3 regions of the Metabacillus flavus genome follow, and region 2 is predicted to be linked to each of the others. Evidence: riboswitches for the same ligand, from Rfam matches in the RefSeq annotation. Region 2 holds a riboswitch; each other region holds the start of a gene.
The links. Region 2 has a riboswitch for cyclic di-AMP ahead of J9317_RS04985 (CBS domain-containing protein). Riboswitches for the same ligand answer to the same signal wherever they lie in the genome.

Region 1 (10,725 bases), 2.4 Mb from region 2:
CCGGGTGCAGGAGTTGATAAGGATGGATTGGAAAAAACCGATATTTCAAGCTATGTGGATACGGCTGAAGGTGTAGAAAGCCACGGGATTGCCGATACATTCGTTCATATTGTACCTTCAAACATCTTCCAATCATTTGTAGAAGGGGACATGCTCGCCATTATCTTCTTCTCTGTTATGTTCGGTTTAGGAGTAGCAGCAATTGGTGAACGCGGAAAGCCGGTGCTCGCTTTCTTCCAGGGAACAGCAGACACCATGTTTTATGTAACAAATCAAGTCATGAAGTTCGCACCATTTGGTGTATTTGCTCTAATTGGAATTACTGTTTCAAAGTTCGGACTTGATTCTTTAATACCTCTTGGCAAGCTGATGATTTTAGTATATGCTACCATGATTTTCTTCGTTGTTGTCGTACTTGGGCTTACTGCGAAAATCGTTGGAGTAAACATTTTTCATATTATTAAGCTTCTGAAGGATGAATTGATCCTCGGATTCTCTACATCCAGTTCAGAAACGGTGCTTCCAAGGATTATGGAGAAAATGGAACGGTTTGGCTGTCCGAAAGCCATCACTTCCTTTGTTATCCCGACCGGGTATTCCTTTAATCTGGATGGATCAACACTTTATCAGGCTCTTGCTGCCATTTTCATTGCCCAAATGTACGGCATTGATTTGTCGATTGCAGAGCAGCTGACTCTTATGCTTGTGCTTATGGTTACATCTAAAGGGATTGCGGGTGTGCCTGGGGTTTCTTTCGTTGTTCTGCTTGCAACATTGGGAACTGTCGGAATCCCGGTTGAAGGTCTTGCTTTCATAGCAGGAATCGACCGTCTGCTTGATATGGGCCGTACGGTAGTAAATATCGTAGGAAACTCTTTAGCAGCCGTTGTTATCTCGAAATGGGAAGGCGAATTTAAGCCTGTACCTTTAGAGGAAGCAAGAAAAACAGCGTAAAAAAAGAAGCTGGCATCGTGCCAGCTTCTTTTTTATGGCTTTTTTCAGCTGATAATTGTTAAAGCCTTGTATTGATTTTTAACGGAGTGGAAAGCGAGCGCCTGCTGGCTGCCAAGTTTTATTTTAATGTTTCCGTGTCTGTCTCAAGCTTCCTGCCTTCAGATTTTTTATTTCGATTAAGCAGCGGATATACGATAAACCCGACTAGAAACAACCCTATTCCGAGGAAAAAAGTTTTTAAATCAGATGTGCCTGAGATGATGACATACACGCTGTACAATAGGGCCAAAGAAGCAATGGTTCCTTCTCTTAATCTTGAACCTTTAATTTCGTTAAACGTCTCGCCATTGATGACCAGCTTCAAATAATAAATAGATGAAACAAGGTACGGAATCAAGTAGGCGAGTGTGGCAGAAGTAGTGAGGAACGTATAAGCCTCGCTGATTGTTCCTGAAATAACAGAGAAAATAAACAGCTGGGACATAATGTTTGTAATCGTAAGGGAAACAACAGGACTTCCTTTTTTGTTGTTCTTACCAAATGCAGCAGGAAAAATACCTGATTTAGCTGCCTGATAAGCCACTTCTGAACTCATTAGGATCCATCCAAGAGTAGATCCGAACAAAGAGATTAAGGCAAGCACAGCCATCGCGATTCCGCCGCCGTCTCCAATGAATAGAGATAATACATCCACAAAAGGTTTATCTGACTGCATAAGTTCTTCTCTTGGGATAACCCCCATGGTCAGCAACGTTGTAATCATATAAATAGTCAATGCTACAAACAGTCCGAAGATGGTTGCTTTTTTAACATCTGCCTGTGAACGGGCCCGTCCCGAGAGGATCACGGCGGATTCAATTCCAACAAAAGCCCATAGTGTGGAAACAGCAGCAAGCTGAACTTGTTTGAAAAGTCCCTGCGGTTCTCCTGCAGCAGATTGTACATCGAAATACCATTCACCTGTAGAAGCACCCTGGAATGCAAACAAAGCAGCTCCGATGAAAAGCATGAATCCAATTACTTTTGAAGCCGTTGCGGCAAAATTTAACCGGCCGGCAGCATTTAAATTATTCACCAATATGGTATGAGTGCCCCACAGCAAAATCGTACAAACAGCAAACGTAAGAAGTCTGCCTTTTTCAAAATCCTGTGATCCAATGGTGAAAAGAACGGCAGGATCCTTCATTACAGGAAGAAACGTTGATAAATAACCTGCAAAGCTTGTAATAATGGCAACGTTGCTGATCCAGTTCGCAACCCAATAGCCCCAAACCATACTGAAACCCGCTACTTTCCCGGTTTTTTCAGATTTGAACATCGCCTTAGCGTAGCTTTGCGGTCCGCCCGTCAATTCAGGTTTTCTCATGGAAAGATTTCCAAATACGAAAGCGATCATTAATACCCCAAGACCCGTCACCAGCCAGGCAGAGGCTGCCCCCATCGGGCTTGCCATTTGCGCAAGCGTACTTGGAAGCATAAAGATACCGGATCCGACCATATTTCCGATAACAAATGCGGAGAGAAGCCAGAAGCCCCATTTTTTTTGTTCCATATTATAAATCCTCCCTATTTCTTTCTATTACTTATCTTAAGGAAGACGGATGAGATTATGTACATAAATAAAAACGCATGGAGCAATCCATGCGTTTTGTATACATAGTCGCCTCAACCTATCTCCTGATAGCGCTCCGCGGATGAAGATTGCGGCAGTCCTGTACTTATTTAATACAGGCCCAGCAAATCTGATTGTTGGTTCAGATTGCTTCGGCACCTTTTCCTTTCAGCAGTCATCACTAGCCCCAACGGCTTCTGACTGATTACTCATAATCGGTGCAACCTCTACCTCACCGAGATATAGAGTGAGGATTTTGACGTATTTAATTGCGATTCTTGAGTATAATAAATGATTTTCTTAATACCGTCAACAGGTAAAGAAGAATTCCTTAAAATTCCTTTCATCACGTGGCAGCTCAGATTATTCCCAGAATTCACTTGGAATTCTTGCCGGTATCCCCTATAATTTAGGCAAGAGTGACAAACTGTAACACAAAGGGGTTAAATAGATGGGCAGTTTGGGGTTTGGAGAAATTTTATTGATTTTAGTCGTAGCATTGCTGTTATTTGGACCGAAAAAGCTGCCGGAGCTTGGAAAAGCGGCGGGCAGAACGCTTCGTGAATTTAAAAATGCTACACGCGGAATGATGGAAGAAGACGACGATAAGGCAGCGGCTAAAAAGACAGAAGAACAGGCACGCCCATAATGAACTTACAGCTTGCTTAGGCAGGCTGTTTTTATTTTGTCTTCGTTCCAATAAGGGAGAGGGGGAACCAAAACAAGTGCAAGGGCACTTGGGGTGAATCCATTTAATAGAAGGAAGGACATTTCTCTTCGTCCGAATCCGACAGCTAAGAGATCCTTTAAATTGGAATGTTAAGCAGGAAAGATCGTTTAATTTGACTGTAAAAGCCGTGAGATCTCTTCTCGCGGCTTTTTATGCGTGCTTTATATGTTTAGCAACAGCTTGTTTTGGGAAAAACTAGTGAGCTATAGTTTTTTGAATAGTTTAACAACAGGAGGTAGTCTATGAAATTAGCCACAAAAATCATTATCGGTTTGATTGCAGGGGAATTGTCGGAATTATCTTGAATATTACTTCCCCTGACCTATTTAAGCAGCTCGATACCTTTCTATTTACTCCTTTAGGTAAGATTTTTCTTAATTTAATCAATATGCTCGTAGTTCCCATTGTCTTTTTTTCTATAACATTAGGGGTTGCAGGGCTGGGAGATCCAAAAAAACTAGGAAGAATTGGAGGGAAAACAATCGTCTATTTTCTATCGACTACTGCGATTGCCATTATCATTGGCCTTGTCCTTGCTTTAGTTATTCAGCCTGGAAATGCAGGAGAGTTTGACACGAAAAATACGGAATATAAAGCAGAGGAAGCACCTTCTGTTTCTGATACGCTATTAAACATCTTCCCCAAAAATCCAATTGAAGCAATGGCAAGCGGTGATATGCTGCAAATCATTGCCTTCTCTGTTTTCATCGGCTTTGGTATTGCGATGCTTGGGGAAAAAACGGCTGCAGTAAAAAAGATTCTTGAACAGGGAAATGATTTAATGATGTATCTGGTTGGGATTGTCATGAAATTTGCCCCATACGGTACGTTCGGATTGATTGCGACAGCAGTAGGGAGTCAGGGTTTTGATGCCATTAAGGCAATGGGGCTTTATTTTATCGTTGTTGTACTGGCCCTTGTCATTCATGCCTTCCTGACTTATGGTTCAAGCATCATGTTATTGGCGAAAAAGAGCCCGATTTGGTTCTTTAAAGGCTTTGCTCCAGCGATGACAGTTGGGTTCAGCACATCCAGCAGTAACGCAACGCTGCCGGTATCCATGGAAACGGCGCAAAAAAATCTGGGTGTTCCTAAACAAATCAGCGGCTTTGTTCAGCCTCTCGGTGCCACTATTAATATGGATGGTACGGCGATTATGCAGGGGGTTGCCACTGTATTTATTGCACAGGTATATGGACAGGATCTAACGATTACACAGCTCTTAACCGTCGTTCTTACAGCAGTGCTTGCAAGTATCGGTACAGCTGGAGTCCCTGGAGTCGGACTGATTATGCTTGCACTGGTACTAAATTCGGTTAATCTTCCTGTAGAAGGGATTGCCCTTATTCTTGGAATTGACCGTCTATTGGATATGGCCCGTACTACAGTTAACATCACTGGAGATGCAGCATGTGCGGTAATTGTAGCCGAATCAGAGAAGAAAAACGGAAGTATGCCTCCCGACAAAAAAATAGCGGAGAGCATGTAATAGTAAGGGAAAAGACCTGCAGCGATTTTGCTGCAGGTCTTTTCATGCTTCACCAATAAATATTAGGTTGAATACTTGTCTGCTTAGGGCGTATAGTAGAATATAGAATTTTTGAGAAGCAAAGGAGCGGCAAATGAAAGAATTCATTTTTGGAATTTTAGAAATGTTAGCGGATTTAGGGTATGCAGGAATCGCCATTGGACTGATGATTGAAATTATACCGAGTGAAATTGTCCTCGGATACGGGGGCTATCTGATTTCCCTTGGAAGAATAGAAATGTTTGGAGCGGTTGTTGCCGGTGTTATCGGCGGTACGTTTGCTCAGCTTTTCCTTTATTGGCTTGGGTATTTTGGAGGGCGGCCTATTCTTGAAAAGTACGGTAAATATCTTCTCATAAAAAGGAAGCACCTTGATATGTCAGAAGAATGGTTCGAAAAATATGGAACAGGCGTTATTTTTTCAGCAAGATTTATTCCGGTTGTAAGACATGCTATTTCCATTCCGGCGGGGATCGCTAAAATGCCTGTATGGAAGTTTACTCTTTATACAGTAGCTGCCATTATCCCATGGACGATTCTCTTTCTGTTTTTAGGCATACAGCTAGGAAGCAATTGGATGCATATCAAGGAATATGCCCAGCCATTTGTTATTCCGATTGTTATCATTTTCATCTTGATTATAGCCGTGTATCTCTTTGCTAAAAGTTCAAGAAAAAGCAAAACCATTTAAACTCTGCAAATTTCGCAGAGTTTTTTTACATTTAGCTCTGTTTATCTTGGCTGCTGATTTTCTGCAGGCGTTTGCTTATCCTTGCGCCTCCATGCCGCTTTACACCATCGGGACCTCATCTGTCCCGCTGCTCCCGCCGGAGTCTCACGCCTTCCGCACCGATCATCAGGTGCTAATATTCTATAAAAAGAATAGAACAGTTTTGTTTTGTATACTTTTTTACCCTTTACTATCCCATCAATCAAAGGTAAGATACTTTCGTACCATTCAAACGATAGGTTTCACTTATGTTTAGCTCTGTATCTATTGGAGCGTGGAAGCCGTAACTGTATGGCGGTGAAAGCTCCTCCTTTATGGCCAATCCGACAGCTAACCTCGTAAGTGTTTGGAGAGGCAGATGCATGGCGGATTTAGTCGCAGCAGATAAAATAAATCAACAATCCCTAAACGATTTGAATATTCGAGCCGGGTTTTCCTGCAATATGGTTAGGATATAGAGAAATGAAGTTCCCCTGCATAAGAACAAGCAGGAAAAGGAGATATCCTGCTTGTTATTTGAAAAAATGAACATATAGCCCGTTTTGAGGAGGAAGGAATGCAGCGGATGAAGATGCCGAAAGTCATTAAACTGAAACCATCTCAATTGCTTGTTTTAACATTTGCTATAGGTATTGCGGCAGGCACCTGCCTGCTAAAGCTCCCATTGTCCACTACCCAAGGAATTTCATGGGTAGATGCTTTGTTTGTGACAACATCTGCTATGACCGTAACAGGTCTTTCTTCCGTGGATCCAAGCACAGCATTTACAATGTTTGGACAAACAGTAATCGCTTTCCTGATTCAGCTTGGCGGACTTGGAATTATGTCATTTGCCGTGCTGATCTACATGATGCTTGGAAGAAAAGTCGGTATTCAAGATCGAATGGTGATGCAGCAGGCATTAAATCAGACAAATATCGGCGGTGTCATCCGCCTGGTGAAGTACATGTTCATATTTGCTTTTGCCATTGAGTTTGTCGCAATGATTTTCTTATCGATTGTGTGGGTCCCTGAATTAGGCTGGAGAAAAGGTGTTTTTTATGGGTTTTTCCACGCGATTTCCGCGTTTAATAATGCAGGATTTGGTCTTTTCTCTAATAATCTAATTAATTATGTCGGGAATCCCATTATCAATATCGTCATTAGTGCTCTTTTCATTGTAGGTGGAATAGGCTTTACCGTATTGGTGGATATGTGGCAGAATAAGCGGTTTAAGAAATTCAGCCTTCATACAAAAATTATGCTGATAGCCACGCTTGTTATAAATCTGATGTCGATGCTGCTTCTTTTTGTTCTTGAATACGGAAATCCGGGTACACTGGGAGGGCTCTCACTTGCAGATAAGCTGTGGGCATCCTGGTTTCAGGCAGTTTCACCAAGAACTGCCGGATTCAATACACTTGATATAGGAGCTATGCATGAAGCATCCATCTTTTTCATCATGATTCTGATGTTTATTGGAGCAGGAAGTGCCTCAACAGGAGGCGGAATTAAACTGACCACGGCCATCGTTATTTTTTTGGCTACCCTGACTTTTTTAAAGGGGAGAAAGGAAATTACCGTTGGCAAGCGTGCACTTGATGGGGGTTACATTGTAAGAGCATTATCCATTACCATCATATCTATTCTTTTTATCGTCGCTGCGATCTTCCTCATGACGATTACAGAAAATGAATCCTTCCTGGAGATTGCGTTTGAAGTAGTCTCAGCATTTGGTACCGTCGGGCTCTCGATGGGAGTAACAGCCAACTTTACGGATTTCGGAAAAATTGTTCTCGTCTTTATCATGTTTCTTGGGAAAGTTGGACCGCTAACCCTTATTTATTCTCTCGCCACACCTTCCGGAAAAGAGCTAGTGAGATACCCGAAAGAGGATATCCTGACTGGATGATGAGATTGTGCACGCTGCAAATGGAATAAACAAAGCCCGCTTCTATTGATGAGCGGGCTTTTAATATGCTTATAGCTGAGATAAAATCATCGAGCATAAAACACCTAAAGAAGTGATCATTCCTACAATTGGACCGCCTTCCTCATATGCTTCCGGCATCATGGTGGAAGCGACCATTGCAATGATGCCTCCAGCAGCAAAGGCTCCAATTGAAGCCGTGAAAACAGGTGAAGCATTTTGCAGAAGAGAATAACCGAGCAAAGAACTGACCGTAGCCAGCAAAACGACAATTACCCACATAAATAAAATCTTCTTTCTTGAATAACCATCTTTAATCAAACCGGTTGTACTTGACAATCCTTCTGGGAAATTACTGATGAAAACAGCAATAACCATCAAAATACTAACAGAGCCCTGCTGAAGGATGCTTACACCAATAATGACGGATTCAGGCACGGCGTCAATAATCGTTCCTATAAAAATCGAGACGCCAGAATGATTTTCAGGGTTTTCCTTGGATCTCTTCCTCTGATGTCCGCCTTTGTTGGCGATGATGAGCTCGCTTACCGTGAAAAGCAGAGCTCCTCCAATGAAGCCGATCGTGGTGGAAGTGATTCCCCCTCCATCCAAAGACTCCTCTAACAAATCAAAGGAAGCAGCTCCAATCAGGACTCCTGTTCCAAATGCCATGATCCATCCAACCATGCGCGGAGGGATTCGTTTCAGCATTCCCAAAAGCGCACCGATTAAAATCGACGATCCCGCAAAAGCGCCCCATAATGCTGCTTGCCCCATATTTTCACCAGCCTTTTACGTGAGTTTCTATTCTATCCTTACCCTAAGGAGAAAAACTGTATTCCTTTCTGATATCAAAAAAGCTGAAGGAGAGATTCCCTTCAGCTTTTCGTATTATTTTTGAATGATGTATTGTTCGATTTCATCCAGCATTTTGTTTGCAGCCATAACACCGCCTGCTGTATTCCAAATGGCATCATCTACTTTGTAAGCTTTACCGTTTTTCACAGCATTAAGGTTTTGCCAAAGAGGATCCTTTGTGAATTCTTCTTCAGTTTTAACCGCTTCTTTATCCCCTTCGGGAGCATAAGTGAAATAGAAGAGCAAATCTCCATCCATCTGCGGAATGGCTTCCTTGCCAACTTCTCTTACAAACAAATCTTCCTGATTGTCAGCAAACAGCTTATCCGTTGCTTCAGGGTACTTAATTCCAAGCTGATCAAAGATAACTCCTGAGAACGTGTCCTTGTAGTAAACACGGGTTTTGCCGGCCATAAAGCGAACGACTGAAACCTTTTGGGAAAGTTTATCTCCGCTTTCTTCTTTAATGGAATCAATACGTGCATCGAAATCTGCAATAACTTTCTTTCCTTCTTCTTCACGATCTAAAGCCTTGGAATAAAGAGAGAAGTTTTCCTTCCAATCTCCGCGAAGTGTTTCAGCGAATACAGTTGGCGCGATGGCACTTAACTTTTCATAAACTGCTTCCTGACGCATTTTGTTGCCGATAATCAAGTCAGGCTTTAAGGCAGCAATGGCTTCTACATTTACTTCGCTTTCTGTTCCTACTACTTTTACATCCTTCATATCATTCTTAATATGATCATACCAAGGATTTCCAAGCCAGGATTGAACCGCTCCAACAGGCTTGACCCCCATGGCCAGCGCAGCTTCAGTACCCTCATTTGTTAAAACAACGACACGTTCAGGCTTTTTCGGGATCTTAGCTTCACCCATTGCATGCTTTACTTGATACGTTTCTTCTGGACTGGCTTCTTCCTTTTTGCTTTCCGTATTGCCGCCGCAGGCTGCCAGCAACAGGGTAAGACTAAGAATTAATGCGGTGATGCTTAACCAGGACTTTCTGTATGTACGACTCATCTATAAACCCCCATATGATAATGATTTTCATTTACAATTAAAATAATAAGTCGCTTTTGTATGCGATGTCAACACGTAATTGAAAATGATTTTCAAATTCATTCTCATTTGTTACAATAACCGTAGACTGGAAAAAGTCAAAACTTGATGATTAAAATACGGAGAAAAAATATGCTGGTTAAGTCTTACTCACAAAAATTCATTCTATTATTAGGACTGTTCTTGATCCTTGCTGCTGCTATGTGCGCAAGTATCGTGTACGGGTATGCCCGGACGAATTGGACAACTGCCTTCCAGGCATTTACCGATTTTGCCGGCTCTAATGAACATATTATCATTACATCAGTCAGACTTCCGCGTGCTTTAATTGCCGCACTGGTGGGGGCAAGTCTTGCCATGGCAGGAGCGATCATGCAGGCGCTGACGAAAAATCCGCTTGCATCACCAGGGGTTTTTGGAATCAATGCAGGGGCAGGATTCTTTGTAGTCGCTGCCGTTTCCATTTTTCATGTTTCATCCCTTCAGGCATTTACGTGGCTTTCTTTCCTTGGCGCTGCCGCCGCTGCTTTAACGGTCTATTTTATTGGATCGATGGGCAGGGAGGGACTGACGCCTGTAAAATTGACGCTTGCGGGAGCTGCAATGGCTGCGCTCTTTAGTTCTCTAACACAGGGCTTGCTGGTTGTAAATGAAGCAGCTCTGGATCAGGTTCTGTTTTGGCTGGCAGGATCCATTCAAGGAAGAAAGCTTGAATCTCTTATTGCAGTACTCCCGTATATGACTGCGGCATTTGTCATATGCGGCTTCCTTGGCCCGAAAATCAATGTCCTTACAATGGGCGAAGATGTAGCAAAGGGGCTTGGACAGAAAACAGGGACTGTGAAAATTTTTGCCGCCATTGCCGTTATTTTTCTGGCAGGCGGGGCCGTATCCATATCGGGTCCGATTAGCTTTGTGGGAATTGTCATCCCGCATTTGGCCCGTTATTTTGTCGGAAACGATCACCGCTGGATTTTGCCTTATTCTGCAGTGCTTGGAGGAATTCTCCTCACTGTTTCGGATATTGCAGCCCGTTATGTGGTTATGCCTGAGGAAGTGCCGGTCGGAGTTATGACCGCGCTTATTGGAACACCTTTCTTTATCTACATCGCAAGAAAGGGGTTTGATCGGGCATGAATACGCATTGGACTGTTCGGATAGGAAAATCTATTTCTTTCCTTATCGATAAAAAAGCATTTAAGGTTTCCATGATTATGGCTGCCGTTCTGCTGGCTGGTTTTTTCGTTAGCACAGGTGCGGGAGAGGTCATGATGAGCCCGCTGGAAGTCATTAAAACACTGACCGGCTTCGGCTCTGAAATGAATATGCTCATCATTTCATCATT
Region 2 (10,725 bases):
CAATTTTTCCTTCTGTTTGCCTCAAGTACTGAATGACTTTGTCATAGGTGAGGTTTGCTTGGTGAAGGTCTGTGAGAGGTTCCATATCTGGAAAAGTATCCACATAAATACTCAATGTATAAATGTTTAATGCTAGGTTAATTCCAGATGCGTATGCTTCCATATAACGAAGTTCTTCATTTATCTTTCCTGGAAGAGGTTCATAATTCCTAGCACTTTTCATGACTTCTTTGCGCTTTTTCAATCGCTCTGCTTTTGCCATGTCTGTATCGTATTGTTTGTAGTTCACTTCAGAAGAAACTTGATAAATAATGCTTGCTAACAGCCGGTATTCGGATACTTCGTAGCCAGTTCGTTCCATTTCTATTTCAACAGGTCGGATATATGAAGATAGTAATATCGAGCGATTTGATGCACCAGATACCCTTGCAATACTCTTTTCAGCAATATATCGCTGCTTTGCCAAACCATCATATAAGCTTTCTATCTTCTCTAAGGAACCCGATGAAATGGCTTCTTTAAACAATGCCAATTTCTTTAAGAGACTTTCACCTTGCCTGACGGCTTCTTTACTTTGAGTTGAAACCGCAGCTGCTGATGGTGAAGGTAATCCGGCATATGCAAGCGGAAAAATGAATAGTGCTGCTGCTATCCAGATCAATAATATTTTTTTACTCATAACTAGCCCTCCCGAATGTGTTCAAGTGAGTTAATTATAAGATAATATAATTCTTTTGACTTGTGATAAAATACCTGTTTAATGGAAGAATTTAGACTTATCAATTCCAAATATAAAAAAACACCGTCAAATTTACTCGACGATGTTTCACTTCCAAACTTATTTCCCCTCAAGAACTGCTTTCAAATCTGTTTCATAAGCAAGCAATTCATCACGGATGGCTTTTGCCAAGGGCTCGTAGCCGCCAGCTTCTTTAATAGCAGCCGCTCGGGTTTTTAAGCCTTCAAGCTTGCTGAATTGTGTTTTTGCTTCTTCGATATTACCGGCATCGATGAGCTCTGAGACAAGGTTCATCAGTCGTAGCTGGGAGATTTCATATTTCGTACGCTCTACAGTTACTTTAGCAGGCGCAACGAATTCTTGAAGCAACGATGTTCTATAGGTTTTGTCAGCAACCTGGCCGATTTTCATTTCCGTTTGTTTCAGATAGCGGGTTAGATCATCGTAATAGAGATCGGCATCGTCAATATCAGGTTCAGCGCCAGTGGATTCATCCACCCAATAATCATAATAAGATAGATTGTATCCCGCAGCAAAGGCTTCTGCTTTACGAAGATCAAGGTTGATGGAGGCAGGCAGCGCTTTGTATCCGCCGGCTTCTTTAATCGCAGACGCGCGTTTTTTCATGCGCTCTAATTTCGCCATATCTGTATCGTACGTATAGTATTCATCCTCATCTAATCCAATAAGTATGGTGGATAGCAGACGAAGCTGTGATACTTCATAAATAGTGCGTTCGATTTCTTTTTTAGCTGGAACTGCATATTTGCTTAAAAGCATATTGCGGTTTGATAAGCCTGATACCTTTCCAATAGCCTTCTCAACGATGGAAAGCTGCTTAGTCAGACCATCATACAATTCATTAATCTCATCAATATTACCCATGGAAACTGTGTTTTTGTAAACATTTAGGCTTTTCAGCAAAAGATCCCCTTGTTTTACTGCTTCCCTGCTTTGTGCAGATGAGGTTGCTGCAGCGTATGCGGATGGTGCTGGTGTTGAAACAGCTGCAAGTGGTGTGATCAGCATAGCTGCGGTCATACCTGTTACCAACATTTTTTTCAAGTTGTTTTCCCCCTAAAATTCTTTCAATCGAGATTATTATAGGGTTCTTCAAAACTTTCATCATGTGTTAAATGGCCTATTTTTTATCAGGATATAGAAGAAGTTGTTTAATTTAGATTGCTAGACAAATAATGGATATATCCTTGGTTTACAAGGGTTTCTTTTAGTGGTTTCCAAAATAACAATCATGTAAATTTACAAAAAAGGTATAAATTTCCATATACCTACAATAAAATTATGACACATGAAAAATGTAAAAAATGGAAATGAACTTCTTTTAGTGCTAGAAGCCTTGTCTAATCCTTACCGACTCAAAATTATTGAGACCCTCAGCGGTGAAAGACAGTATGTGAGCCAGCTTGCCAGAGCTTTAGGGATCAGCAGGCCGCTGCTTTACCTGCATTTAAAAAAACTGGAGGAGGCTGCATTGATTAAAGGTGAGGAAGAGCGGGGCGAGGATGGAAAGGTAATGAAATATTTCGAAGTCCTTCCATTTGGCATTGAGCTAAATGACAGGATGATTGCAGACGCAGCAGGAACAGTCACACTAAAAAATAAGGATAAGGGGGATTGAAATGGTTAATTCCCGAGATTTTCTTTTTTCAGGCTTTGCATTGCTGATTACGTTCCTGCCTTTAATCATCACTGTTTGTGGCTTGATCTTCATCATTCGCGCCTTCCGGCGGTTTGAAGTGCGCGCACAGGAACGCCTTCATTTAGAAAAAGAAAATTTAGCTTCTAATGAGCAGCAAATGAGAAGGATTCAAGACTTAAATCAGCGTATGATCAGCATCGAGAATATTTTAAAGCAAGTAGAGTAGAGATGGGGAGGAGAAACGTTTGGTTTTTCGTTCAAAGGTGGACTCATTTTTTGTGAAAATATTGGTGTGTACAATCATTTTTGTTGGAGCTGTTCTTTTTTTGCCTCTTTATTTTGATAAAACAGCAGACCGTATCGTGTATATCGTTGAGACAGCCATTTTTCTCATTATAGCCGTTTTTATTTTCTGGACCATCACATCGATTCGATATACCTTTCAAGACAAATTCCTGGTTGTGCAGGGAGGGCCGGTAAGAAGCTGGATCCCTTATGAAGACATCACGCGTGCAATTCCGACACGTGATATTTACACAGGCTATCGTCTCCTGTCTGCCCGTTATGCCATCGACCTCTATTACAAATCAGCGATGCTTGGAAGTGTAAAAATTTCTCCTCAAAACCCAAGCTTGTTTCTTCAGCAATTAAGAAACAATTGTACAGATGCTTTAATTGAATCGGACAAAATATTAAAACTGCTGGAGAAAGAGGAGAGCAAGGGTTAACCTAGTGGCATGATTGGATGCTCCCGGAAAGGATGCTTGGACCAAGCTGTCCTGATTTGGTATTTGAAGGACGAACCTGAATCTTGCTTTTTTCAAGCCCCGCTGTGATGGAATCAATTTTCCCGGCCCAAACAGGATCTACAGCAGACGAAGAAGGATACAGACTGAAGCGCCAGCTGATTTCACCTGGAATAAAGGCGAACCCTTCATAGCTGTCGAAATTCCCCAGGTCCCGTGGAGCTGGTAAGTGAAGGGCGTGAAGACTGATGCTGGTTCTTGGAAAACTAGGTGTAAGCTTCACTTTATATAGAAGCGCGGCACCTTTGGCATTGAATAAGTTCTGATTGGGTGGTGTCAAAATCATACTGCATGGCATCTCGACAGCTTTGGCACTCAGGGGATTGATTAATGTAGCGAGAAGAAGGACGGATAGGGAGAATTTCATATAGTACCTCTTTCGTTTGAATTTCCTTTAGGATTCCCTAAAAAGAAAACATTATTGGAGGACGAGTTTCGAAGGGAATGTAACAAACTCAAATAAATTGCAAACTTTTCCTTGTTGATACGTATGAAAGATAAGAAAGAAAGGAGTGGTTTTCATGATTCAGTTTTTTTTAATAGCAGGCATCATCGGCATAATCATTTCAGGAATCTCGATTGGTTCTTGGACAGGTGGTCAGCAGCAGAGAGCAAATTTCTTTTCAGAGACGAAGGAGCACCGTGTTTTCCGGTCTAGAATTGCCATGTTTTCCGGATTAGCCGGAGTGATTTTTCTGGGGATTTCTGGACTGCTTTGGTATTTATAATATTAGCGCTGTTAAACTTAGCTGTTGATTTCCGCTGCAGGCGTTCGCTTTCTGCTCCAATCAACAAACAGGTGTCAAAAAATCAACACCATGCTTTAAAATAGCCATAATATTAAAAACAAAAGGGAGTTTGTTGTGGTATAAAACGAATAACGGATTTGCTTGATCAGCAGGGGATACAGGGGAAATCCAGGAAAGATTATATGGCGGTGGGAGAAATTAAGAGTTCATGAAAAGACAGCTGCAGCACAAATGGGGAACATAAAAATCAGGCGGAGTTCCTGCAAAAAATTCTCCAGTCAGAATGTTAAAAAAGATATTGGTATGCCGTTACTGATTTGAAGGATGCAGAAGTGAGCACAGTCCACGATGTTGGGCATGAAGAAATAGTAAAAGAATTTGCAGGTGAGCCATCGGCAAAATAATGCAAAACACGTTTGGGTTTCCCCGGGCGTTTTTTCTGTTTAACCCCCTTCATCCAAAGTTCTTATTTTTCTATTGTGAATCTATCGGTTAGAGAAATAACTTTTATGGCTTTCCCGTCTTTAATAAATATTTGCATAGCACCCATTTGTTCAGACTTTGATTCTTTCCAGCCATCTTCTTCTAATTTTGCAAGGTACTCTTTCGGCAAGCCTTCTTCTTCTTTCAATCCTTTCAGGCTATATACTGCAGAGTCCTCTTTTTTCTTTACCTCTTTTGCATCGGCTGGTATGGGGAAGGTGCTTTCAATGGATGACTGTTTATAGTTTTCTGCATGAGCATTGCTGGAGCAGCCTTGCAGGATGAAGATAAGACCGGCAGCTGCCGTAGTCATGACTAAGCGTTTCATAGTATCACTCCTTCAAAATAATGGTAACAATCTCATTATACTAGACGATTTGGAAAAAAAAGAAAAAGTCTTCCGGACCAGGAAGACTTTTTAGTTTAATAAACCGTGTAAAACACCAAGCAACGTAAAAATAACCAAATGATCTCCGATTGCTATCAGCATAGCTTTTCTGCTCATTAATCCGAATAGTGAATTTTTCACATACACAATGGAGATGAGAACACCGATAATCAAGCCGATTCCAGCTCCGGTAAGCCAGTTTTCAGCACCCATGGATTGAATCAGAATAGCTGTTAGAAACGAGCTAATGAAAGCGACGATGACAGAAAAGATATATTTAAGGGGGCCTTTACTTTCATTTTGCGCAAAATTGCCTTTATCTTTGAGTAAAATAGAATAATATATGCCTCCGTATATCATATACAGGATGCCTCCAGCCAGGATGGCTAAAAAATTTAAATCAGACACGTTAATTAGCATATTGTTTCTCCTTTTCTTCTGTTGGTTTAGGGTCAATGATATGGTTTGGGGCATGTGAGGCAAGGGTTCCGCCAATCGGATGAGGTCTTTTTTTATTATGGAGAATTTCGGGCTGGATTTCTACCGTTTTTTTCAAAATACTGATTGACCTTCACGCTGCGTAAAGGTGTAAGCTGAATCTATCAGGAGGTGAACACCGATGGAATATACGGTGCAAAAGCTTGCGAGAATGGCAGGGATCACGGCTAGGACGCTCAGGTATTATGATGAGATTGGCATTCTTAAGCCGGCAAGAATGAACTCATCGGGGTATCGGATTTATGGCATGGCAGAGGTGGATCGGCTGCAGCAAATCCTCTTCTACCGGGAGCTTGGAGTCAGTCTTGAGCAGGTTCAGGAGATTTTGTCTGACCTTCATTTTAACGGAGCGAAAGCCCTTATTGAACATCGTGAAAAGCTCCTGGAAAAACGAAAGCAGCTGGATTTGCTCATTTCCAATGTGGAGAAGACGATCTCAGCGGGCGAAGGGAGAATAACGATGTCTGATCAGGAAAAATTTGAAGGCTTCAAGCAAAGAATGATTGATGAGAACGAAGAAAAATATGGGAAAGAAATCCGCCAAAAATATGGAGAAGAGACGGTTAAACGCTCCAATGAAAAGTTCCAGAACATGACGAAGGAGCAATACGAGGAAGTAACGAAGCTAGAGCAAGAAGTCAAAGCCTCATTGGAAGAAGCCTTTAAAACGGGTGATCCTTCAAGTGCAGCTGCTCAAAAAACGGCAGACCTGCATAAGCAGTGGCTCATGTATTACTGGGCTGAATACAGCAGTGAAGCACATGCGGGCCTTGGAGATATGTATGCAGAGGATGAGCGGTTTAAAGCCTATTACGATGAAAATCATGCCGGACTAGCGGAATTTCTGCGGGATGCGATCCATGTTTATACAGGTTTTAAGAAGTAAGTATGCTCCACGGAGATTTGAGCTTCTTGCAGAACTTTTATGAGGATATAAGTCAGCAATTATCCTTTAATAGTAAGCAAAAGTGAAGTCTGGCTGCTTTCTCTTCATCAAGTGCGGGCAGAAAACAAATAAAAACGATGCGGCCGATTATGCCGCATCGTTTTTTTAAATCAGCAATCCAACAATTGCTGCAGATAAGAAGCTAACTAATGTTGCTCCATAAAGGAGCTTAAGTCCAAAGCGGGCTACTACGTTTCCTTTTTGTTCATGCAATCCTTTTACCGCTCCGGTAATGATCCCAATGGAGGAGAAGTTGGCAAAGGATACGAGGAATACGGAAATGATCCCGGTTGTCCGGTCAGAGAGCTCGGTCATTTTTGAAAGATCAAGCATCGCGACGAATTCGTTTGAAACGAGCTTTGTTGCCATAATCGTTCCGGCTTGTACAATTTCTGCAGCCGGTACACCGATGATGAAAGCGAATGGTGCAAACACATACCCAAGCATCGTTTGAAAAGAGATGCCGAAAATGATGCTGAATAGATCATTGATGGCTGCAATTAAAGCAACGAAACCAATCAGCATCGCTCCGACGATGATCGCTACTTTAAAGCCGTCCATGATGTACTCGCCCAGCATTTCGAAGAAGGTCTGTTTTTCCCCTTCTTGCACTTCAATAAAGTCTTCACTGTCTACAACATCGTATGGGTTGATGATGTTGACGATGATGAATCCGCCCAATAAATTCAGCACAAGAGCCACAATGACGTATTTTGGATCAATCATCGTCATGTACGCGCCGAGAATCGAGGCGGAAACAGTGGACATAGCTGATGTACAAAGTGTATATAAACGGTGGTCAGGCAAGTGGCCTAATTGTTTTTTTACGGAAATGAATACTTCAGACTGTCCAAAAATAGCAGATGCAACCGCATTGTAGGATTCAAGTTTTCCTAAGCCATTTATTTTACTTAAAACCAGTCCTAGATACTTAATGATGATAGGCAAAAGTCTAATGTGCTGAGCAATCCCGATTAAAGCTGAAATAAAGACGATCGGAAGGAGAACATTAAGGAAAAATGGCATTTCCTTAGGGTTGGCAATTCCGCCGAAAACGAAATTAATTCCGCTGGCAGCATATTCAAGGAGCTTCGTAAATAATGCTGAAATTCCCTCGATAATAAATAGGCCAATTCCGGTATTAAGGAAAATAAATGTTAAGACGACTTGAAGAACAAGCATGATGATAATTGGTTTGAACTTAATCTGCTTCTTATTGTTACTAACCAAATAGGCCAGCAGCAGAACCACGACGATACCGACAAGCGAAATGATGATACTCATAGCAGCAACCTCCTTATGTAGTAAGCGAATGATGACGAGGGGCGGAGTGGTGAGAAAAAGGGTTACCTTTATCTTTACCCAAACATTCCCTAGAGTGTACAAAATTACAGCAAAAACTCATTTTTATCCTTGCTCCTTTTTTGCCCTTTCCTATTATACTGTTTTACAGGCAATAGGGAAGAGATTATTTAAATAAAAATGAATTCGTTTTCTTTTTAGTGAAAAACTACACGCCTCTAGCGTACTTTATATTAGTAATGCCCCATTCCAAGTTATCTTTTCACAAGCAATTTTACGTATCGCCAAGCAAGCACAAGTAATGGGAAGAGAAAGTCTGATAACATGGAAAAAATACGAATATATAGTCGGAAACTCACATTTACAAAGTGCTATGCAGGGAGTACGATAGACATGAAAATTTACTGGCTTAATCCCGTGGACACGGGAACGGAGGAACCAATTTTTTGGGGCTAATTCTGCTTTAGCAGAAGGGATGAAAGGACTCTTTCGCCATCCTGCCCGTCAGCTAACTTCGTCGGCTAAAGCGAAGGAGGTCACAAGACCGCCTTATTTTGGGGGCTTTTTTTGCTGTCATTTTTTCAGCAATAGCCCGTGAAGTGCCAGTGGTCTTTTTCTTATGGAATGAAAAAGTCAGTGCGTGAGAAAATGCTAAAAGAGATTATAGATTAAATAAAGGAGCTATCGATTGAATGAATATAGCGTTTTTCTTAATACCGAAGAAAGAAGTTATCCATTTGCCCATTCACGCTACAATGAGACAGGCTTTGGAGAAGATGGAGTATCATCGTTATTCAGCCCTTCCGCTGCTGGATGATGAGGGGAAGTATATAGCAACACTGACAGAGGGTGATTTATTATGGAAGCTCAAAAATACACCTAATTTAAGCTTTGACAGTACAAATAAAATCCGGTTAACGGATGTGGAGATGCACCGGAAGAATGAACCGGTCCCAATTCACGCCAAAATGGAACAAATTATTTCCAGGGCAATGGAGCAAAATTTTGTCCCTGTTGTAGATGATCAGGGGATTTTTATTGGGATGATTAGGCGCAGAGAAATCATAGAATACTGTGCGGATCAGCTTTTTAACAAAATAGAGAGATAATATTGGATGAAGGGAAAATAGAATTATGGAATACGAAATTTTAGTCAGACTGCTGACGGCTGTTTTTCTGGGGATTGTCATCGGAATTGAAAGACAATGGCATAAATGCATTGCAGGTCTTCGGACAAATGTTCTGGTAGCCGTAGGCGCATGTCTATTTGTTATGCTCGACTTTGCCTCAGGCGGTGAGTCCAGTATGAGGATTGCTGCTCAAATCGTCAGCGGTATTGGGTTTTTGGGGGCTGGGGTTATTTTTCGCGAAGGGTTAACTGTTAGAGGATTGGATACGGCAGCAACTCTCTGGTGTTCAGCCGCTATCGGTACGCTTGCGGGTGCAGGGTTTTTGATATTAGCCACTGCAGGCACAATCATTGTTGTAGCCGTCAACAGCATTCTCCGTCCAATGGCGGACTGGATTGACCGGTATAATCATCAGCACGGCAAAATTACTTCTTCTCAAAAGGTCCTATCTAAAGATAAAATGTCTATATAAGGAATTTTAACTCAGGGAGGCCTTTATGGAGAAAAAGTGGAAGCAGGACAATCGCATTTTTGAAACGCTATGGGAAGCGGAGATGTGGTCAGATTCTATCGCCAACGAAATGTATGGAAAGCTTTATGAGACATACGTTACACCTGATCATAAAGTGGCATACGTACTTGCTTTCCACTTAGCTTCGAATCCGGAAATTCATGTAAAAACTGAAATGTTTACTGCGGAAGGCTCTTTTCTATATAAGGTTTCAATTAAGTAATCATATGTTCATGACGAGGGGAGCCAGTCCCCTGTCATTCCACTCCATCAGGATAATTTTTTTTCCAGTATTTATCTCCTTTATGGCCGATGTCTTCCGCGGTTTTTTCCAGTTCAGTCAAAATAATCTGTTTTACTTGATTAATCGTTTCGAAAAACGTTTTTTCCTCATAAGGGTTTGGCTGTATTTTAGCCGTAGCACGAACCCCTGCATATCTTCGGTGCTCTTCAATTAATGAATCAAATGCCTCAAAAATGTGGCTTGTCAGTACTGCAATATTTTTGTGGTTCTCAGGAAGCCTGTTTCTTAGATTTTCTATTCGATTATACATGCAATCACCGGTCCTTTTAATTTTTCTTATGTTTTGCTGATTGGAGATCAATCATTCATGAAAGAGCTGAATGTGCGCGATTGAATTAAGCGATTATGGAAACACTACTTCTCATGAAGTGATGCATGAGGAGGATTTCCATATGTCCCATTCAAAAATACAGGTAAGCTGTTCAAGCGAATATGCGCCTCTTAAAAGCGTTCTTTTATGTCCGCCACAGTACATGAAAATCGAAGACATTATCAATGAAACACAAAAGGAATTTCAGGATGAAGAGCTTGATGCCGGAAAAGCTGTAAAGCAGCATAGAGAATTCCTTCGTTTACTCAAGGAAAATGGAATTGAAACACATCTTCTTGAGCCGGACGAGCAATTTCCTGAGCAGGTATTTACAAGGGATATTGGGTTTACACTTGGAAATACACTGTTTATAGCGAATATGGAGATGGACATCAGGCAGGGAGAGGAACGAATCCTGAAAGAATGGCTTGATAAAGAGGGAATTAAATATGTGGACTTAAAAGGCGCCGGCATTGAGGGTGGGGATGTTTTAATTAACGGTAATACTGTCTATGCAGGCATTAGTGAGAGAACATCTGAAGACAGTATTGCCATGCTTGAGAATCATCTGCCTGATTATGAAATTATTCCAATCCCTATTAAAAAGGAATATCTGCATTTAGACTGTATTTTTAACATAATTTCAGAAAAAGAAGCACTACTTTTTCCGGAAGCGTTGAGACAGGAAGAAATCGATTTGCTGTCATCCCGCTTTTCCATTATAGAGGTAAAAGATGAAGACCAGTTCAGGCTCGGAGTGAATGTATTTTCCCTCGGTAATAAAAAAATCATCGCTCTTCCTCACAATAAGCATACAAATGACCAGCTAAGAAAGCTTGGTTATGAAGTCATTGAGACGGATCTATCAGAAATCATTAAGTCCGGCGGTGCGTTTCGAT
Region 3 (10,725 bases), 230 kb from region 2:
CGCCGTGTCTCCAGCTTCCAGAATAATCATTTCCCCCTGTGCGGGCACGATACTATTGTTGAAATATTTGGAAATCTCAATAAAGGCTTTTTTAATCTCGTTTTTTCCCCGTGCAATTCTACCGGGCTTCACTACAAGAATGGCATCCTCCGTATAATAATTCATCAAAGTATCAAAGTCTTCCTCTTTTATAGCAGTATCACATTTTTTGATGATTTCTTTTAATTCATGTTCCATTTTATCGTCTCCTCATTTCCTCTTTGCAATCTCTTCAGCAACGTTCATTCCGCTGATGGTTACCATCGGCGAACCGCCTCCTGGATGGGTGCTGCCTCCTGCAAAGGAAAGGTTCTGAATATCAGCCGGGAAGTTGCCCGGCCTCATAAAGGCATCCCACTTTTTATTAGCGGAAATGCCGTATAAAGCACCGCGGTAGGCACCGAACTGATCCTGAATATCGATAGGTGTGAAGAGCTGTTCCTCTTTAATTTTTCCAGATAGAGATATGCCGGCCTCCTCTAATTTTTTATAAATAAGAGCTTTATAGGCTTGCGGCGAAATCTTCAGCCTGCCATCTTCGGTAAGAGGCGGTGCATTTACAAGGATAAATAGATTGCTTCCATCTGGAGCTTGAGATGGGTCCGTCATGGAAGAATTGCTTATATAGATGGTTGGATCCTCACTGTAGTCCTGATTTTTGAAAATCTCTTCAAATTCTTTACGGTAGTTTTTTGAAAAAAAGACACTATGATGTGCGAGCGTTTCGATTTTTCCTTCTATTCCAGCAAGGATCACAAATGCTGAGATGGAGGGAGCATATCCATTTCGTTTTTTATCAGGAAAATGAGGACGTTCAGTTTCGGCTACAAGCTCTGGAAAAGCCTTTAGCAGATCAGCATTTAATATAACCTCATCAGCTGTCAGCTCCTGGCCGTTTTCAAGCAGCACCGTATTAATGCGTTTGTTCGAAATCTGCAGCTCCTGAACCTTTGTATTCATCATAAACTGTACGCCCATTTCCTGGGCAATTTCATAAAAGGCTTCTGCAATTTTTGTATTTCCGCCTTTAACATAAAATACTCCTTGCACAAGCTCCAGATAAGCAATCATCGCAAACGTTGCGGGAGATTGATAGGGCGATGAACCGATATAGGTCGCATACCTGTTAAATGCCTGTATCACCTGTTCATTGCCGAAGTATCTTCTGAAAAAATGGTCCATCGTCTCAAGTGGACGGACCCGCACGAACGCATAGCTGAGGCTTGGTGAGGTGTAATCCAGCACACTTTTAAACATTCTGGGGAAAAAGTGCTTTTCTGATAAGTGGTACAATCTTGAAATCTCCGCAATGAACCGATCGTAATTCCTGTAACCCTTTGGATCCAGATTAAGAAGCTGCTGCTTCATGGCCGTTCTATCACTGCTTAGGAAAAAGGCGGTCCCATCCGAAAAGTAATTTATGGTGTGTTTTTGCAGCTTCACCATGTCCAAGTAATCTTGCATTTTTTTGCCGGCCTTATGAAAAACCTCTTCAAAAACCTGAGGCATTGTAATTGTATTCGGTCCAAAATCAAAGTGGAACGATCCAAGTTTCACCGGCATCATTTTTCCGCCCGGATGACTGTTTTTTTCAGCCACGGTGACGTCCCAGCCTTTACTGGCAAGGGTGATTGCTGCAGAAAGACCGCCAAGGCCCGCTCCGATCACTACGGCTTTTTTCATCGCTTTCCTTCTCCTTTAAAGAACGTTTAGAAAATCGTTTGTATCACGCGAAATGACCTTTCTTTTCAGCTCGTCAAGCCCAGCGGTAAACAGATCTTCAAGAATTCTTGTTTTTTCTTTCCGGCTGCCGCCCAAATCTAAATAGGAAATCGGCTCGCCGATGGCAATATAAAGCTCCTGTTTCTTTTCGGATCCAAATGAATAGTAAAGGGCAATCGGCAGAATCGGTGTTTCCGGACTGATCTCAGCCATGGCTATGATACCTGATAGGAATTCTAAAGGCCGCTGTTCTAGATGTCTTTCGTCTCCCTGCGGGAAAATGGCGACACTCTTGCCCTCTTTAAGGAGCGATCCTCCATATTTAATTGATTGAATAATATCTCTCGGGTTTTCCCGGTTCACAGAAAACGCTCCTAGCCGGCGGAAGTAGGGGAAATCCTTAAGGCCCTTCTCATGCATCATTATATTGAAATCCTGTCTAAGCACCGTCCTGTTTATATAATGAAGGACAAGGCCATCCCACCAGGTGCTGTGATTTGCACACCACAGTGCTTTCAAGGGCAGGTTTTCTTCAGTATGTATATAGATTCCTTTAAAATGATGTTTGAACAGCCTTTTGGTATATTGGGAAAATCCAAAATCAAACCACTTGCTTTTGCTGGCTTCGATCATGTGAACCCCTCTTTACTGAGAAAATATAGCATGCCAGTACAAGTACTGCAGGAATCATGGAGAAGCCGACAGCAAGCCAGAGGGAATGAAGCGCCGCCAGCAGTACGAACATAAACAGCACTAAAAAGTACACAGCCGTAATCCGGTTTTGCCATAGCGGAACGTGTGTGTATCGCTCTTTTTCCGCCAGCCCAATAATCAAATGGAGAACAAACGCCGTAATGAACCATCCTGAAAAATTTGAAAACGGGATGTTGTAATAAAAACTTTCCGCTGTCCAAACCCAGTATTCCTTTACTTCAGCTGCGACGGGGTCGATGATTAAGTCAATCATTACTGCCAGCAGCCCGCCGATTGCACTGAAAACGATTATGGGAGCATGGGGGAAAAAGGCTTTTAAAATAGCATGTGAACCGCCAATCACCATGAGCCATGCAAAGCCGATCGCAATGGGAACACCCAGAATTTGAGGACCGAAATCCTTTGTATAATAGTAGTCGCCGAAAAGGATTCCGTATTCCACACCCAGATGCTCAGCGAAAATAGAAAGAAGGATGACCGTCAATGATAAGCCAATCCCCATTTTCGGGCCGTATGTATGATAGAAATATACTCCTCCAAGAATTCCGGCCACTATGAGAAAAACAACGTTGGCCCATTCCAGCCAAACTGGCAGAATGTCAAACCCAAGCAAAATAACACCGCAGCCGTACCAAATAAGAAAAAAAACATAAAGCCAATGATCCGCCTTCAAATTCTTCACCTCTTTATCGTCATTATAGGCAAAGGGAGGCAGACTGCACAAGAAAAGAGTGGTTGCATGGCTGATTTTGAAACTTTTACCATCCGAAGTCGACTAATTTGATAATGTAACGCTTTTTCCATACCCCTGTTGCTGCTATGGAAGGGATTCGACTACTAAATAAGGGAGAGAATTCATGAAGCTAAAAAAAATCATGGCATTTTTCATGCTCGCAGCATTGGCACTTTCCGCTTGTTCAAAAGAGGAAGCTCAAACATCAGGTTATGCTGATGGCGAGCTGCCTTCTCAAATCGGAGCTCCAGGCAAGGAAGATGAATATTTTGTATGGCCGTTAAACATTCACAAGCAAACAGAATATAGTCCCCATACGGGAAAGTATTTCAAGAGAAGGGGAGGCTTCCACTTTGATACCTCAGGGTACTATATGTCTGCGAAATCCCCTGTACATGCTGTGATAAAAGTGGCTTCTGCTGAGAAAACCATCCGCTATCAGCTGACAGAAAGAGACCGCCATTACAAAAAACTGAAACTGGTTGCGGAAAAGACGGCAAAAATGGAAAACTTCTCTGCGGTTTTGCCTGATAAAGAAAATGCTCTGTATTTGATTAGCATTGAAATTCTGGATGAAGCCGGACAGGTAGAGGATACAGCCGTTGAGCTCATTTACGTTCCAACAGCTGAAATTAACGCAAAGGTATATCTAAATAAAAACAAGATATCAAAATCGGACAGTCTTCAACTAACGCTGGAAAATTACGGTCCTCAGGAATTATTAACCGGAGAATCGTATCATTTCGAAAAATGGACGGCAGGTAAATGGAAACAGTTAAATCTGGATATGGCATTTAAGAGTATAGGAATTACCGTACTTCCTGGAAAATCCCAAACATTAAAGCTTGATACATCGAGATTACATTCCGGAAAATACAGAGTTGTAAAGGACGTTCATAATGAATTAAGAATGAAGACTGATCTGGCAGCAGAATTTGAAATAAAATAATATGGTATTAGTAAAGAGAGCATCTCCTCCTGATGCTCTTTTTTATTGATCAGCCAGTGCGCCCTCTGAAGGAATCTCATTTTCCTCAATTGATTGAACTCCGTATAGATCCGAGATCTCCTTTTCTACAGCGTCTAAGAATTCATCAGTTAATAACGGTTTCTTTTCTTTTAACATGGTCTTTCCTCCAATCTTTTTATGATTTATTGTTTCCGATTCGGAACGATTTTATCTCTATTTAGCCATTCGAAAATAAAGCGAAAATTTTTATTTACATTTCCTATTGAGGGGAGTATGATAATCAACGGTTTCATGTTTCTAAATCGCTTAAATCGTGTGATACGGGGGACCCGTTAGAAATGGATTTTTACATAATGAATCCTTGGGGTGAATCCTTAACAGGTAGGGCTACTCAATGGCCCGAATCCGGCAGCTAACCTCGTCAGCGTTATATGAGAAGGAAGGTGGAGCTTGTGAGACAGGAATTTACATGTCTGCAAGTCTGTTAAACATGACTTGCAGGCATTTTTATTGTTAGGATTTTAATTTTTACGGGTAAAAAAGGGCAACTTAAGTTTACTACTATATGGCGGTGAAAAATTTGATTCATTCATTAAAAAGGCTTCTAATCGGGCGGCCATTAAAGTCAGGTGAGCTCGGTGAACAGAAGCTTAACAAAAAGAAGGCGCTGGCCATCCTCTCCTCTGATGCACTGTCCTCGGTTGCATATGGTCCGGAGCAGATCTTAATTGTCCTGGTGACAATTAGCGCGGCAGCTTTCTGGTATTCGATTCCGATTGCATTGGGCGTATTGGTGCTGCTGACAGCTCTTATATTATCCTATCGTCAAATTATATTCGCGTATCCTCACGGAGGAGGAGCATACGTTGTTTCGAAAAACAACCTTGGTGTCAATCCGGGGTTGATTGCCGGCGGTTCCTTGCTGGTTGATTATATATTAACGGTTGCGGTAAGTGTCTCTGCAGGTACGGATGCCATTACATCTGCGTTTCCAGCTTTGCATCCCTACAATGTTGAGATTGCCATTGTCTTTGTGATCCTTTTGACTATTTTAAACTTAAGGGGAGTAACGGAGTCTGCTTCTGTTTTGGCTTATCCTGTTTATTTGTTCGTTTTTGCCTTATTCATTTTGATTGGCGCTGGAATATACAATATATTAACAGGTCATGTATCACCTGATCTCCATACACCGGTCGGTACTCCTGTTGCAGGGATCAGTTTATTCATTTTATTAAGAGCATTCGCATCAGGAAGTTCAGCCCTGACAGGGGTTGAAGCAATTTCCAATGCGATTCCCAATTTTAAGAATCCGGCGCCTAATAATGCGGCTAAAACTCTCATAGCTATGGGAACCCTGCTCGCTATTCTGTTTACTGGAATTGTGTATCTGGCCTACTACTATGGAATTATTCCAAATGCAGAGGTAACGGTCGTATCTCAAATTGCGGAAGAAACCTTCGGCCGGAACTTCATGTATTACTTTATTCAGGGGACAACTGCCCTGATCTTAATTTTAGCGGCGAATACGGGCTACACCGCTTTCCCGCTTCTTGCAGTGAATCTTGCGAAGGATAAGTTTATCCCTAGAATGTTTACGGTTCGCGGTGACCGGTTAGGGTATTCAAATGGAATTATCATTCTGTCCATTTTGTCTATTATCCTTATTATCGCATTTAAAGGGCAGACAGAGCACCTGATTCCGCTTTATGCAGTTGGAGTATTTATTCCATTTACTCTTTCCCAAACAGGAATGATGGTAAAATGGCTGCGTGAAAAACCGGCAGGCTGGATGCCTAAATTTATTATCAATACAACGGGGGCAGTGATCTGCTTCATTGTAACCATCATATTCTTTTTAACAAAATTCGGGCAGGTTTGGTCCATCTTGGTCTTCCTGCCAATCATTATTGTGCTGTTTCACCAGATCAGGAAGCATTATGACGCAGTCGGAGATCAGCTTAGAATTACGACATGCGAGCCGGCAATTCCGATTGAAGGAAACGTCATCATCGTACCTGTTGCGGGTATTACACACGTCGTCGAAAATTCATTAAACTATGCTAAATCTCTCTCACCTGATCAAATCATTGCTGTTTATATTTCATTTGAACGCGAGGATGAGAGGAAGTTTGAAGAAAAATGGAAAAAATGGCAGCCGGATGTTCGGATTGTTACCCTGCAATCCCATTACCGCAGCATCATTAATCCATTAACGAAATTCGTCGATACGGTGGAGAAAAAAGCGAGGGAATCCAACTACAAGGTTACAGTGGTCATCCCGCAATTTATCCCGAAAAAAGGCTGGCACAATATTCTTCACAATCAATCCAGCTTATTGATTCGTGCATTCCTCCTTTATAGAAGGAACGTAATTATTACAACCGTACCTTATCATTTGAAAAAATAAAGAGGAAAGGGCCGATTAGGAACAATGATCGGCTCTTTGCTTTTTAAGAGGAGAGGCTTCAATGCTGGCAACTGTTCAGGGGCATTACAATATAGGCGATATTATTTTTCAGCTTGCTGCCTTTTTAATCCTTATCGTTTTCGCTGCAGCTGTCATTGTGTTTGCAGTAAAGGGTGTTAAAGGAATGAAAAGCAGAAATGTTAGACTTCAGAGGATAGAAGAGAAGGTAGATGAATTGGCACCAGAGAGCAATGAACCAGTGGGATTTTGGTAAAGCCGGGTTTCAATTAGTATTGGCGCTGGCTGATTGGAACTGCAGCTTGCTCACGCAGGAGTCGCGCAGATTCCGCTCCAATCAGCCTAACCATAATTGTTCAAAGTACCTATATAAAAAATACCCCCCTGGAATCTATCATTGCCTCAGGGGGGAGGGGGTCAATCTAGATGCACTTATTCTCAGCAAGTCTGCTAGACAGCCAATATCTATTTGTTAGGCAGAAATCCGTGCCTTCCTGCTAACCCTGCAAACAAGACGCATTAGGGATGTATGTGCAGCAGGGAAAAGGGTGAAGAAGATATCCAATGTTTTTCTAAGGGGCAAGGGGCAAATAATCGGCTTATTCTTGTGTATACCTCTTAAAGCAATTTTTGCAAATTTTTCAGGGGACATCATTTTTTGTTTTTTGAACTGCTCCATGATGATGGATTTATCCAGATTAACAGCTTCTGCTTTGCTGAGAATTGGGGTGTCCACAAAGGCGGGGCAGAGGGTGGTCACCTTCACTCCGAAGGCTGCAGCTTCATAATGCAGCGAAGTCGTTAATCCTACAACGGTATGCTTGGTTGCCGAATAAACAGCTGAAACAGGGGATGGACCGAGTCCTGCAGCGGAAGCTGTGTTTGCGATATGGCCGAATCCCTGTTTTTTCATTATGGCATACGCAATCTGTGTTCCGTGTATCACTCCCCATACATTCACGTTCATTGTTTTCTTCCAGTGGTCAAGGTTCATATCCGAGAACTCCCCATACAGGGCAATTCCTGCATTATTAAATAAGTAGTCAAGTTTTCCATATTCCGTACATACTCCATTAATAATTTGCTCCATGCTGCTGAAATCGGTTACGTCGCAATAAACAAATGCCGAATGGGGTATTGATGCTTGAGCGGCCATTCCCTCCTCTTCATTAATATCTGCAATAATGACAGCAGCTCCTTGCCTGGATAATTCCATGCATAGTGCTTTTCCAATTCCCGAGGCTCCGCCGGTTACAATTGCGACCTTTTTGTCTTCCATCCCATCATCCCCTGACTGAAAGAGTTATAATGCTGCCTTCTTATTTTCCGTTTCGATAAGTTGTGCATATTCACTGGCAGCGATTTGGGCACCTAGGCTGTTCAAATGTACGCCATCCAGCGTTAAATGGAGACCTCTTTTTTTGGATAGTTCATCAATTCTTGAAGGTTTTCTGTAAAAAAGAGCATCCGCCATAATCCGAGTAACCTTCACAGAGATATAATCTGAGCTTGTTGTATGGGCAAGGTGGTTTTTAAAAATTGTGTGCAGGTCTAGACAGAGGAGTTTTGGATGATTTTCTGCTGTTGACAGGATGATGGAGGATAAAGCTCTAAGCTGCTTGTTTGCCTGATTGTCAACATGTTCACCAATTAGGGCTGGTGTGGCAAGAACAACCCGTTTCGATGAGGCAAGTATGATTTCCACGCATTTTTTGTACACCTCCTCAAATTCCTTCTCATCTTTGGCAGGAATCTGAGCTTGGGCATTCAGCATTTTCGTGTATACATCGTTCACACCAATCCAAAGAAAGGTGAGATCATATGGAGCGGGAAGCTTCTTTTTGGATAGTCTGGCATACAGGCTCAAGACTGTGTCTCCTCCTTTTCCCAGGTTATCAAACCGGAAACCGGGAAACTGTTCTTTTAACAGCCGGGAAAAAGGAATACCGGGTCTTCCTTCAGTTAAACTGTCGCCGATCAGTGCGATGTTCATCTTTTTTCCTCCTAACTGGATTGGATGGACTTTAGAAATATCGATGTTGCTTCATGAAATAACGGTTCCAGGGAAGCTGGCTCCTGAGTGTTTGTAAGCTGGCACAGTCCACCGAGCCAGGTTCCGTAAAGAGCCGTCCATTGGTCTGCGCTCCCATGAGCAGCAAATTCCCCATTTTTGATTCCCTCTGTGAAAATAGCCCTGTAGGCAGCCATGGGGACCACTGCTAATTCGTATAGCTGTTTAACAGATTCAGGGCTGGACTGCGGATTGGATGCAAGCTCCTGTCCGGAACGGAGCAGCGGAGTTTGGTAATGATAAAGCACGTGTTTAGCCATTCCGTAAAGCTTTTCGCTGGCAGTTTGATAGATTTGTTCTTTTTTCATCCACTTATCATTCCATTCCTTCATCGTTCTCTGTGCAAGCAGCACAAAAAGCTTTTCTTTATTTTCAAAATGATAATAAATGTGCCCTTTGCTGTAGCCGGATGCTTTGGCTAAATCAGCAACTGATGTTTGATTATAGCCTTTTTGAGAAAATAAGGTTCGAGCATGCTCTAAGATTTCTTTTCTCGTATTCCCGCTGTCATAGCGGCGTGTGCCTGGCATGAAATGAAATCTCCTCTCTTGAATTGAACGGCCGTTCTATTTTTATTATACATAAATTTCCTTTAGTAAGTCAGCATTTTTGAAGTGTTCATTAAATTGTAAAGAAGATTTTTATCGGTATTGGGAATAAGAGGTTAATCAGAACGGAGACAGAGAAAGGCAATGGTATTTAAGTAGAAGAGAAAGGACTATCAGGTCCTATCCATTTCTGTTCAATCTATTTATGTATATGGATACATTATGATGTTTTAATTATTGATTCGAAGGAAGGCGTTAAAAGGATGAAGAAGAACCAAAAGTCTTTCAAAATGCTTATCGGGATTGTCAGTTCTTAAACGTTTGCCGGGGATTCTGGCACATCATGTTTATACAAGAAGTATCTAATAAAAAGGCTCTGTTAAAGCCCGGTATTGATTTTTAACACCTGTTGATTGGAGTGGAAGGCGCGAGACTCCGAGCTTAGAGCAGCGGGACAGGTGAGACCCCGCAGTCGCGAAGCGAGGAGGAGGCTCACCGCCCGCCCCGCGGAAAGCGAGCGCCTGCTAGCTGCAATCAACAACCAAGTTTAACAGAGGTAATAAAAAAGTAAAAAAGCGCCGGCATCAACCGGCGCTCTCCCTGTTAAACCGTCTGCTCCTGCAAGGCGGTTTTTTCCTTTTCTACAAATCCTTTTGATACCCACTTCCTTGATTTCCATCTGATGTACATCATAATTCCTCTTGTCCACTCATCGAGAATAAAGGCAATCCATACGCCTGCAAGACCGTATCCGAAGTGAACACCAAGCAGGTAGGCGACAGGGACGCTGATCCCCCACATTGAAATCAGCCCCATATAAACAGGGAATTTCACATCCCCGGCTGCTCTAAGTGCTCCAATGATCACGAGATTAAAGGCTCTTCCGGGCTCAAGTAAAATGGTTAGCAGAATCAGCATACTGCCGGTTTGAATGATTTGCTCGTTGTTCGTGAATAAATCAAACAGGTTATCCGAGAAGGTGCTTACAATGACTGCCATCAATAAAGATGCGCCAATCGCAAGATAAAGACTTTTCATGCAGCGATTAAATGCTTCTTCATATTTCTTTGCTCCCACCATCCGGCCAACAAGGATTTGCGTACCCTGGCTGACGGAGATGCTGAAGAGGAAGATAAACATCATTAAGTTTTGAGCATAGATTTTGGTAGTTAGTGCTTCAGTCCCAATCATAGCCACAAAGAAGGTGATGGCCATCTGGGACATGTTATAGGCAAGCTGTTCCCCTGCTGAGGGAATGCCTATTTTTAGCAGATTTTTCAGGTGGATCCACTTAAGGTCCATGATTGTTTTTAGAGCCGGAATCCGTTTTACAAGGAGAATTCCCACAGCCATCAGCCCTAAAACCCTTGAAAACACGGTTGAAACGGCTGCCCCTTGAATCCCCATTTCAGGAAAGCCAAAAGCTCCAAAAATCAGTAAATAGTTCCCGAAAATATTCAGTACATTCATGCAGACTGTAACGAACATGGTATCTTTCGTATA

Region 1: another riboswitch for cyclic di-AMP. It lies ahead of J9317_RS17060 (dicarboxylate/amino acid:cation symporter); the one in region 2 lies ahead of J9317_RS04985 (CBS domain-containing protein).
Region 3: another riboswitch for cyclic di-AMP. It lies ahead of J9317_RS06075 (APC family permease); the one in region 2 lies ahead of J9317_RS04985 (CBS domain-containing protein).

The regions. Positions count from the first base shown of each region.
Region 1 covers NZ_JAGVRK010000001.1:3,299,279-3,310,003, reverse strand. The annotation lists gene J9317_RS17075 (cation:dicarboxylate symporter family transporter) at 1-954, shown strand, start outside; gene J9317_RS17070 (amino acid permease) at 1,073-2,506, opposite strand; lysine riboswitch at 2,628-2,804, opposite strand; gene tatA (twin-arginine translocase TatA/TatE family subunit) at 3,018-3,215, shown strand; cyclic di-AMP (ydaO/yuaA leader) riboswitch at 3,244-3,385, shown strand; partial or broken gene J9317_RS17060 (dicarboxylate/amino acid:cation symporter) at 3,539-4,785, shown strand; gene uptA (undecaprenyl phosphate transporter UptA) at 4,919-5,515, shown strand; gene J9317_RS17050 (TrkH family potassium uptake protein) at 6,111-7,445, shown strand; gene J9317_RS17045 (ZIP family metal transporter) at 7,515-8,240, opposite strand; gene J9317_RS17040 (ABC transporter substrate-binding protein) at 8,355-9,341, opposite strand; gene J9317_RS17035 (FecCD family ABC transporter permease) at 9,513-10,517, shown strand; partial or broken gene J9317_RS17030 (FecCD family ABC transporter permease) at 10,514-10,725, shown strand, end outside.
Region 2 covers NZ_JAGVRK010000001.1:934,412-945,136, forward strand. The annotation lists gene J9317_RS04930 (hypothetical protein) at 1-679, opposite strand, end outside; gene J9317_RS04935 (hypothetical protein) at 839-1,795, opposite strand; gene J9317_RS04940 (ArsR/SmtB family transcription factor) at 2,049-2,378, shown strand; gene J9317_RS04945 (hypothetical protein) at 2,380-2,625, shown strand; gene J9317_RS04950 (PH domain-containing protein) at 2,645-3,127, shown strand; gene J9317_RS04955 (YoqH family protein) at 3,129-3,572, opposite strand; gene J9317_RS04960 (DUF5316 family protein) at 3,727-3,933, shown strand; gene J9317_RS04965 (hypothetical protein) at 4,421-4,765, opposite strand; gene J9317_RS04970 (DUF1761 domain-containing protein) at 4,856-5,245, opposite strand; gene J9317_RS04975 (MerR family transcriptional regulator) at 5,445-6,209, shown strand; gene J9317_RS04980 (NupC/NupG family nucleoside CNT transporter) at 6,375-7,553, opposite strand; cyclic di-AMP (ydaO/yuaA leader) riboswitch at 7,968-8,109, shown strand; gene J9317_RS04985 (CBS domain-containing protein) at 8,264-8,680, shown strand; gene J9317_RS04990 (MgtC/SapB family protein) at 8,706-9,173, shown strand; gene J9317_RS04995 (hypothetical protein) at 9,199-9,435, shown strand; gene J9317_RS05000 (hypothetical protein) at 9,470-9,766, opposite strand; gene J9317_RS05005 (dimethylarginine dimethylaminohydrolase family protein) at 9,909-10,725, shown strand, end outside.
Region 3 covers NZ_JAGVRK010000001.1:1,164,310-1,175,034, forward strand. The annotation lists gene J9317_RS06045 (YybH family protein) at 1-237, opposite strand, end outside; gene J9317_RS06050 (phytoene desaturase family protein) at 250-1,722, opposite strand; gene J9317_RS06055 (lysophospholipid acyltransferase family protein) at 1,738-2,394, opposite strand; gene J9317_RS06060 (carotenoid biosynthesis protein) at 2,363-3,148, opposite strand; gene J9317_RS06065 (immunoglobulin-like domain-containing protein) at 3,333-4,157, shown strand; gene J9317_RS06070 (hypothetical protein) at 4,200-4,334, opposite strand; cyclic di-AMP (ydaO/yuaA leader) riboswitch at 4,472-4,621, shown strand; gene J9317_RS06075 (APC family permease) at 4,759-6,585, shown strand; gene J9317_RS06080 (hypothetical protein) at 6,647-6,859, shown strand; gene J9317_RS06085 (SDR family NAD(P)-dependent oxidoreductase) at 7,076-7,882, opposite strand; gene J9317_RS06090 (SGNH/GDSL hydrolase family protein) at 7,907-8,596, opposite strand; gene J9317_RS06095 (TetR/AcrR family transcriptional regulator) at 8,608-9,204, opposite strand; partial or broken gene J9317_RS20545 (DUF3977 family protein) at 9,393-9,539, shown strand; gene J9317_RS06105 (MATE family efflux transporter) at 9,826-10,725, opposite strand, start outside.